DNA from 2 places in the Streptosporangium jomthongense genome. Region 1 is predicted to be linked to the other one. Evidence: riboswitches for the same ligand, from Rfam matches in the RefSeq annotation. Region 1 holds a riboswitch; the other holds the start of a gene.
The links. A riboswitch is a leader RNA that binds a small molecule or an ion and turns the genes downstream of it on or off. The one in region 1 is predicted to bind glycine.

Region 1 (4,410 bases):
GTCCACACGCAGGCGTCCGGTGGTCGTCTCGGTCATGTCCTGTCTCCTTCACCGTGTGGTTCGTGCTCGGCGGGCCAGCGCTCCAGGAGGGTGTGCAGGGCGTCGAGGCAGCGTGACCACGACTCCTCGGCCGGGCGCGAGTGCGCGAACCCGCCCGCCGCCTCAAGGCTGATGAAGCCGTGCAGCATGCTGCGCAGCAGCCGTACCGCGTCGGTCAAGTCGGGCTCCCCGAGGGCGTAGGCGCGCAACATGCCGTAGGTCAGCTCGATCGCGCGCCGCGGCCCGCGCGCCGCGGCCAGGAGCTCGGGGTCGATCTCCGTGGGGATCTGCGTCGCCATGTAGCGGCCCGGGTGTTCGCGGGCGTAGTCCCGGTAGGCGGTCGCGTACGCGACCAGCGCGTCCCTGCCCGCCAGCCCCGCGGTGGCCTCCGCGATGCGGACGCTCTTCTCGTCGGCCGCCAGCAGGGCGATCCGGCCGCGCAGGTCCTCAAGGCCGCGAACGTGCGCGTAGAGGCTGGCGTCCTTCACCCCGAGCCGTCGTGCCACCGCCGACATGGTCAGCCGGTCGAACCCGACCTCGTCGGCCAGTTCGGCACCGGCGAGCGTCACCCGATCCGTCGTCAACCCGGCCCGCGCCATACGCACCCCTCTCTCCTAGAACCCCTAGACTGTAACTAATCACATTAGCTTCTGTCTAATGAGATTAGTTTCACCGGGCGCGCGACAGTACGGCACGGCGGTTCACCGAGGTCAGCGGCGTGGCCGCAGGCGGGAGGAGGGCAGGTCGTGACGGCCGGAGACGAACTCCTGGAAGGCGATCTTGACCTTGATGGCCGGGCGGCGCCAGCGCTCCTCACGGCGCTGCGCCCTGGCCAGTTTCCAGGGCCTCGGCCTTCGGGAGCCCGGGGCGAAGAACCAGTGGGCCCAGGGGGAGCCGGGCCGGGCCAGCCGCAGCGCCCCGACGATCAGCAGCAGCGGGACGAACAGACCGACCATGCCCGTCCAGATCTTCCCCTTCAGCAGGGTGACCACGGCGAGCATGAGATTGAGCACGAGGAAGCCGACCGCCAGCCACGTCCCCTGCGGCGTGCCGTCCGGCCGCTCCCAGCCCAGCGGGCGCAGGCCGAGCAGGAGCAGACCGGTGACGGCGATCGCGATGAACACCGCGTCGACCGACGTGCGGCCCTCCTCCTCCCAGTAGACGTCGTGCAGGTGCAGGATCAGCGCGAACTCGTCCAGGATGAGGGCGGCGCCCACCCCGAAGACGGCCGCGGTCAGGGCGTACCACCCCTGGGACACGCCGGAGACGAGCAGGCCGGAGACCCCGCCGAGCATCGTCAGCACCACGCCGAACACCACATGGTGGATGTGCATGTCGCCGACGCTGACGTTGCCGAACCAGCCGATCTTGGCGCGGATGAGCCGGACGTTGATGCGGGTGAAGACGAAGGCGACGATCAGCGCGACGAAGAAACAGAAGAGCGGTAGCCGTCCTGTTTCCACGATTCGATGTTGGAACAAATCCCCCACTGCACCTTCAGGTTATGCGAGAGCCGTCATGATCACGCCTAACCGGACACTCTGTCCCGACCCGGGGATTTCGCTCGGCCCTCGCCTACGGTTAGGCTGGCCGGGACACCGACGAGCCCGCGCGGGAGAGCGTCCTGACATCCAGGCCAGGACCCCTGAAGGAGCAAGCCCTCCCCGCAAACCTCTCAAGGCAAAGGACCGCGTGGGTAGGTGCCTCTGGAAAGCAGGCCGTACGGCCTCGCCGAAGGTGAAAGTCCGGCAAAAATCGGGCGAAGCTCTCAGGCATCCATGACAGAGGGGGAGGATGCTTCTCATCCGACCCCTGTCTGAGGTGCGAACATGTCCCGACCCACGCCGCTGCGCGGTGTTCACGAGGCCCTCGGCGCGACGCTGACCGACTTCGCGGGCTGGCTGATGCCGCTGCGCTACGGAAGCGAGTCCGCCGAGCACAACGCGGTCCGCCAGGCGGCCGGCCTGTTCGACCTCTCCCACATGGGAGAGATCTTCGTGACGGGCCCGCAGGCAGGCGAGGCCCTCGACTACGCGCTCGTCGGTCACATCTCCGCCCTTGAGCCGGGACGCGCCCGCTACACGATGATCGTCGATCCCCAGGGCGGCGTGCTCGACGACCTGATCGTCTACCGCCTGGCCGACCAGGAGTTCATGGTCGTCGCCAACGCCTCCAACTACCCCCGGGTCGCCGCCGAGCTGACCGAGCGCGCCGGGGCCTTCGAGGCCGCGGTCGAGGACCGCTCCGAGCAGTACGCGCTGGTCGCGGTACAGGGGCCGCGCTCCCGCGAGATCCTGGGCGGGCTCACCGACGCCGACCTCGACGGCCTGAAGTACTACGCGGGCCTTCCCGCGACCGTCGCCGGGCTCTCCGCCCTCGTCGCCCGCACCGGCTACACCGGCGAGGACGGCTTCGAGCTGTTCGTCGCCGCCGACGACGCCGAGCCGCTGTGGGCCGCGCTCACCAAGGCGGGCGAGCCGTACGGCCTGCTGCCCGCCGGGCTTTCGGCGCGTGACACCCTCCGTCTTGAGGCGGGGATGCCGCTGTACGGCAACGAGCTCTCCGCTGATCTCACCCCGTTCGACGCGGGGCTCGGCCGTGTGGTGAGGTTTGACAAACCAGGCGACTTCGTCGGCAGGGCCGCCCTTGAGCCGCTCAAGGACGTCCCCCCGGCCCGCCGCCTGGTGGGACTGATCGCGACCGGCCGCAGGGTGCCCCGCCACGGGTATCCGGTGGTCTCCGGCGACGGCGTCGTCGTCGGAGAGGTGACCAGCGGAGCGCCTTCCCAGACCCTGGGCAGGCCGATCGCCATGGCCTACGTGGACAACGGAACGTCCGCTGGACTGGCCGTGGACATCCGGGGCAGTCACGAGCCGGTCGAGGTCGTTGAGCTGCCTTTCTACAGGAGGAAAAAGTGAGTGACATTCCCGAGGAGCTGCACTACACCAAGGAGCACGAGTGGATCTCGGGCATAGACGACGGCCTGACCCTGACCGTCGGCATCACCGCCTACGCCGCCAACGCCCTCGGTGACGTGGTCTTCGTCCAGTTGCCCGAGGCCGGTTCCTCGCTCACCGCGGGTGAGGCGGTCGGCGAGGTCGAGTCGACCAAGTCGGTGAGCGACATCTTCGCGCCGGTCGGCGGTGAGGTCGTCGAGGTCAACGAGGCCGTCGTCGACGACCCCTCGCTGGTCAACAGTGACCCCTATGGCGACGGCTGGCTGTTCCGCGTCCGGCTTGAGGGTGACCCGGAGGACCTGCTGTCCCCCGAGGAGTACACGGCACTCACTTCGGGCGAATCCTGAAATATCTAATCTTGCGTCGTGATCACGCGCGTCCACCGGCGCGCGTGATCACGACCGCGGGACAGCGCAAAGGCAGGGCAGATCAATGGCGATCAGCGTCTTCGACCTCTTCAAGATCGGTATCGGCCCGTCCAGCTCGCACACCGGCGGCCCGATGGCCGCCGCCCACAGGTTCGCCAGAGGGCTCGACCACGACGGCCTGCTCGACAAGACCACCCGGGTCGAGGTCATCCTCTACGGCTCGCTCGGCCTGACCGGCAAGGGCCACGGCAGCGACAAGGCCGTCCTTCTCGGCCTGACCGGCGACAAACCCGAACTCGTCGACGTCGACACCGTCGACGAACGGCTGGCCGCCATGCGCGCCTCGGGAACGATCCGGTTGTACGGCTCCCGCGAGATCCCGTTCGCGGTCGGTGAGCATCTCGTCTTCGAACGCAAGATCTCCCTGCCGCACCACCCGAACGGCATGCGGTTCACCGCCTTCGGGGAGACCGGCGACGTCCTGCGGGAGAAGGTCTACTACTCGGTCGGCGGCGGCTTCGTGGTCGACGAGAACGCCACCGGCGCCGACCGCATCAAACCGGACGACACCGTCCTGCCGTACCCCTTCACCACGGCGGCCGAACTGCTCGGCCACTGCACGGAGACGGGTCTTTCCGTCTCGGGGCTGATGCTGGAGAACGAGAAGGCCTTCGGCCTGTCCGAGCGGGAGATCCGCGACCGGCTGCTGAACCTGTGGCGCGTCATGAGCGAGTGCGTCGGGCGCGGCATCGCCAAGGAGGGCGTGCTGCCCGGCGGCCTGAAGGTCAGGCGCAGGGCCCACCAGCTCCACCGGAGGCTGCAGAGCGAGGCCGCGGAGAAGGACCCGCTGCACGCGATGGACTGGGTCTCGCTGTTCGCCCTCGCGGTGAACGAGGAGAACGCCGCGGGCGGGCGGGTCGTCACGGCGCCGACGAACGGCGCGGCGGGCATCGTCCCGGCCGTGCTCACCTACTACGACCGGTTCGTCCCGAACTCCGACGACGACGGGGTGGTGCGCTTCCTGCTCACCGCGGGGGCGATCGGCG
Region 2 (4,410 bases), on a different contig from region 1:
CGCGACCGTTACCTGCCGCTGCGTGTGATCAAGGACCGGCTCGAGGCCGCGGACCGCGAGGACCGGCCGGTCACCCCTCCGCGGGCCCTTCCCGGCGAGGCGCCGCCGGAGGTTCGTCTCACCCGCAAGGAACTGCTCGCCGCCGCCGAGCTCGACGAGGAGACCCTCACCGAGCTTGAGGACTTCGGCCTGCTCGCCGCGGTCGCCCGCCACTACGACGCCGAGGCGCTGGCCGTGGCCCGCAGCGTGGGGGCACTGGCCGCCTTCGGGCTCAGGGCACGCCACCTGCGGGTCGTCAAGGCCGCGGCCGAGCGGGAGGCCACCCTCGTCGAACAGGCCATCGCGCCGTTGCTTCGCCGCCGAGGCCCGGGGGCCATCGACCGGGCCGACGAGACCGCCAAGGAGATTTCTGGTCTTCTGCTGGAATTGCACGCCTCGCTCCTGCGTTCCGCCGTGCGTGGGGGCTTGGGCCGGTGAGAACCTGACCAGGCACTCGTCCCCTCACGAGTGTTACGTTGAACAAACCGGTCATAATCCAGCGAAGACGGAGCAGCCCGTGTTGCAGATGGAGGTCGTGGGCGTTCGGGTTGAGATGCCCTCAAACCAGCCTATTGTCCTGCTGAAGGAGGCACATGGGGAGCGGTACCTGCCGATCTGGATCGGCATGACCGAGGCGACGGCGATCGCGATGGCCCAGGCCGAAGAGCCGCCACCCCGGCCACTCACCCATGACCTCTTCCGCGACGTGCTCGACGCGCTCGGCGTCCGGCTGAGCACCGTGAACATCGTCGCACTCCGTGATGGGATCTTCTTCGCCGATCTCGTGTTCTCCAACGGGGTCGAGGTGAGCGCCCGTCCTTCGGACTCCATAGCCCTGGCGTTGCGTACGGGAGCCCGTATCTTCGCCAGTGAGGACATCGTCAGGGAGGCGGGGGTGATCATTCCCGACGACCAGGAGGACGAGGTGGAGAAGTTCAGGGAGTTCCTTGACACGATCACGCCCGAGGACTTCGGTCGCGCGGGGTAGGTATTTCGGTGCATTTACGCTTCACGACGCGCCGGGGAGGGTCGTTGACTGATCTTGGCCCCAGTCCTACGGTGCAAGTGAAACCCGCGGCTGTGCGCAAACCCCCAGATCAGGCCGCGGGATGAGAGAAAGCCGGAGGTCCGCGTGGCGGTCAGCAGCGGCGAGGGTAGAAACGCCGACCAGGATGACCCGGAACGGCGCGGGGAGGCACGTCAGCGTGCGGGCGAAGAGGGCCTGCTGTTCGACGGGCAGCCGGTGAAACTGCCCGCCGACATCGGATACCGCGGTCCCACCGCCTGTGCCGCGGCCGACATCACCTATCGGCAGCTGGACTACTGGGCGCGCACCGGTCTGGTCGAGCCCACGGTCAGGGCCGCTCACGGTTCGGGTTCCCAGCGCCTGTACGGCTTCCGCGACATCCTGGTGCTCAAGGTCGTCAAACGGCTGCTCGACACGGGTGTGTCCCTCCAGCAGATCCGCATCGCCGTCCAGCACCTGCGCGACCGCGGCGTCAACGACCTGGCCCAGATCACCCTCATGAGTGACGGGGTGAGCGTGTACGAGTGCACCTCACCCGACGAGGTCATCGACCTGCTCCAGGGAGGGCAGGGTGTCTTCGGCATAGCCCTCGGCCGCGTCTGGCAGGAGGTGGAGGGCTCCCTGGCCGACCTGCCCGGAGAGCGCGCGGAGTCCGGCCAGAGCCCTTTAGGCGATCACCACGCGGATGAGCTGGCCCGTCGTCGCCGGGCTCGCCGCACCGGGTAAGGTTGTCTCGCTGCTGACTCTGCGCGGGAGAGACCCCGGCATGATCGGGGCGCCGAAGGAGCAACCTCCCCGGAATCTCTCAGGCACCCGGTACCGCGTGGGCGAGGCGACTCTGGAAAGCAGGCACGCCCGCCAGGCGCGTCTCACCGACGGGGAAAGCCTTCCACGCACCGGAAGGTGAAACTCTCAGGTCGCGATGACAGAGGGGGAGATCCGGCATACGCCCGCGCCCAGCGCCGGTCTCCAACGTCTCGGGAGGCTTCCCATGACCGACCTGTCACCGCTCAGCGAGCTGACCCCCCCGCCGTTCGCCACCCGTCACATCGGGCCCGCGGACGCCGACCAGACCCGCATGCTCGAGGCGGTCGGATTCGCCTCGACCGCCGACCTGGTCGCGGTGGCCGTCCCCGAGGCCATCAGGGCGAAGGACAGGCTCAACCTCCCGCCCGCCGCGAGCGAGACGGAGGCCATCGCCGAGCTGCGCGCCCTCGCCGGGCGCAACACCGTGCTCACCTCGATGATCGGCCTGGGCTACCACGACACGATCACCCCGGCGGTCATCCGCCGCAACCTCCTGGAGAACCCCGGCTGGTACACCGCCTACACGCCCTACCAGCCCGAGATCTCCCAGGGGCGCCTTGAGGCCCTGCTCAACTTCCAGACGGTCGTCTCCGACCTGACCGGTCTCGACGTGGCGGGCGCCTCCCTGCTGGACGAGGCCACCGCCGCCGCCGAGGCGATGACGCTGGCCCGCAGGGCGGTGCGCGGCTCCTCGAACGTGTTCGTCGTCGACGCCGGCTCGTTGCCGCAGACCAAGGCCGTGCTGCGCACCAGGGCCGAGCCGCTCGGCATCGAGCTGGTCGAGAGCGACTTCACCGAGGCCCTTCCCGACTGTTTCGGCGTGCTCGTGCAGTACCCCGGGGCCGACGGCGAGATCAGGGACTTCCGCGCCGTCGCCGAGGCCGCCCACGCGCGCGGCGCCCAGGTGGTGGCCGCCGCCGACCTGCTGGCCCTGACCCTGCTGGCCGCCCCCGGCGAGCTCGGCGCCGACATCGCGATCGGCTCCTCGCAGCGCTTCGGCGTCCCGCTGGGCTTCGGCGGCCCGCACGCCGCCTACATGGCCGTCCGCGACGGCCTGCAGCGGCAGATGCCCGGCCGTCTGGTCGGCGTCTCCCAGGACGCCGACGGCCGCCCCGCCTACCGCCTGGCGCTGCAGACCCGTGAGCAGCACATCCGCAGGGAGAAGGCGACCAGCAACATCTGCACCGCGCAGGTGCTGCTCGCGGTCATCGCGGGCATGTACGCCGTCTACCACGGCCCCGAGGGCCTTCGCAGGATCGCCAGGCGCGTCCACCGGCACGCCGTCGTGCTGGCCGCGGGCCTGCGCCACGGAGGCGTCGAGGTCGTCCACGACGCCTTCTTCGACACCGTGCTCGCCCGGGTGCCCGGCCGCGCCGCCCGGATCGTGGCCGCGGCCCGCGACAACGGCGTCAACCTGCGCCTGGTCGACGCCGACCACGTCGGTGTCACCTGCGACGAGCGGACCGAGCAGCTCCACCTGGAGCAGGTCCTGGCCGCCTTCGAGGTCAGCGGCGCCGTACTGACCGACCTGGACGCCGCGGCGCACGACGCGCTGCCCGAGGGGCTGGCGCGCACCGGCGACTACCTGACCCACCCGGTCTTCCACAGCCACAGGTCGGAGACGGCCATGCTGCGCTACCTGCGCAGGCTCCAGGACAAGGACGTCGCGCTCGACCGGTCGATGATCCCGCTCGGCTCGTGCACCATGAAGCTCAACGCGACCACCGAGATGGAGCCGATCACCTGGCCCGAGTTCGCCGGGCTGCACCCCTACGCCCCCGCGGAGCAGGCCGAGGGCTACACGGAGCTGGTGCGGGAGCTTGAGGGCTGGCTGGCCGAGGTCACCGGCTACGACGCGGTCTCCATCCAGCCGAACGCGGGCTCCCAGGGTGAGTTCGCCGGGCTGCTGGCGATCCGCGCCTACCACCACGCCCGCGGCGAGGCCCATCGCGACGTCTGCCTGATCCCCTCCTCCGCGCACGGCACCAACGCCGCCAGCGCGGTCATGGCCGGTATGCGGGTCGTCGTGGTCGCCTGCGACGACAACGGCAACGTGGACCTCGCCGACCTCGACGCCAAGCTCGGCAAGCACCGCGACCGGCTCGCCGCGATCATGGTGACCTACCCCTCGACGCACGGCGTCTACGAGGAGACCATCACCCAGATCTGCGAGCGGGTGCACGAGGCGGGCGGCCAGGTCTACGTCGACGGCGCCAACCTCAACGCCCTGGTCGGCCTGGCCAAGCCGGGCGAGTTCGGGGCGGACGTCTCCCACCTGAACCTGCACAAGACCTTCTGCATCCCGCACGGCGGCGGCGGCCCCGGCGTCGGCCCCGTCGCGGTCCGCGCCCACCTCGCCGGCTACCTGCCCGGTCACCCGCTGCGCGACGACTCGCCGGTCGGTCCCGTCTCCGCCGCGCCGTACGGCTCGGCGGGCATCCTGCCCATCTCCTGGGCCTACGTCAGGATGATGGGCGCAGACGGGCTCAAGGCGGCCACCGAGCAGGCCATCCTGTCGGCCAACTACCTGGCCCGCA

Region 2: linked by a shared signal. The riboswitch ahead of gcvP (aminomethyl-transferring glycine dehydrogenase) and the one ahead of gcvT (glycine cleavage system aminomethyltransferase GcvT) in region 1 are both predicted to bind glycine.

The regions. Positions count from the first base shown of each region.
Region 1 is NZ_JBHSBC010000032.1:112,418-116,827, forward strand. It holds gene ACFOYY_RS26090 (alpha/beta fold hydrolase) at 1-36, opposite strand, end outside; gene ACFOYY_RS26095 (TetR/AcrR family transcriptional regulator) at 33-638, opposite strand; gene ACFOYY_RS26100 (hypothetical protein) at 750-1,502, opposite strand; glycine riboswitch at 1,642-1,740, shown strand; glycine riboswitch at 1,743-1,827, shown strand; gene gcvT (glycine cleavage system aminomethyltransferase GcvT) at 1,869-2,957, shown strand; gene gcvH (glycine cleavage system protein GcvH) at 2,954-3,343, shown strand; gene ACFOYY_RS26115 (L-serine ammonia-lyase) at 3,429-4,410, shown strand, end outside.
Region 2 is NZ_JBHSBC010000008.1:254,194-258,603, forward strand. It holds gene ftsR (transcriptional regulator FtsR) at 1-477, shown strand, start outside; gene ACFOYY_RS09140 (bifunctional nuclease family protein) at 557-1,027, shown strand; gene ACFOYY_RS09145 (MerR family transcriptional regulator) at 1,172-1,792, shown strand; glycine riboswitch at 1,807-1,898, shown strand; gene gcvP (aminomethyl-transferring glycine dehydrogenase) at 2,058-4,410, shown strand, end outside.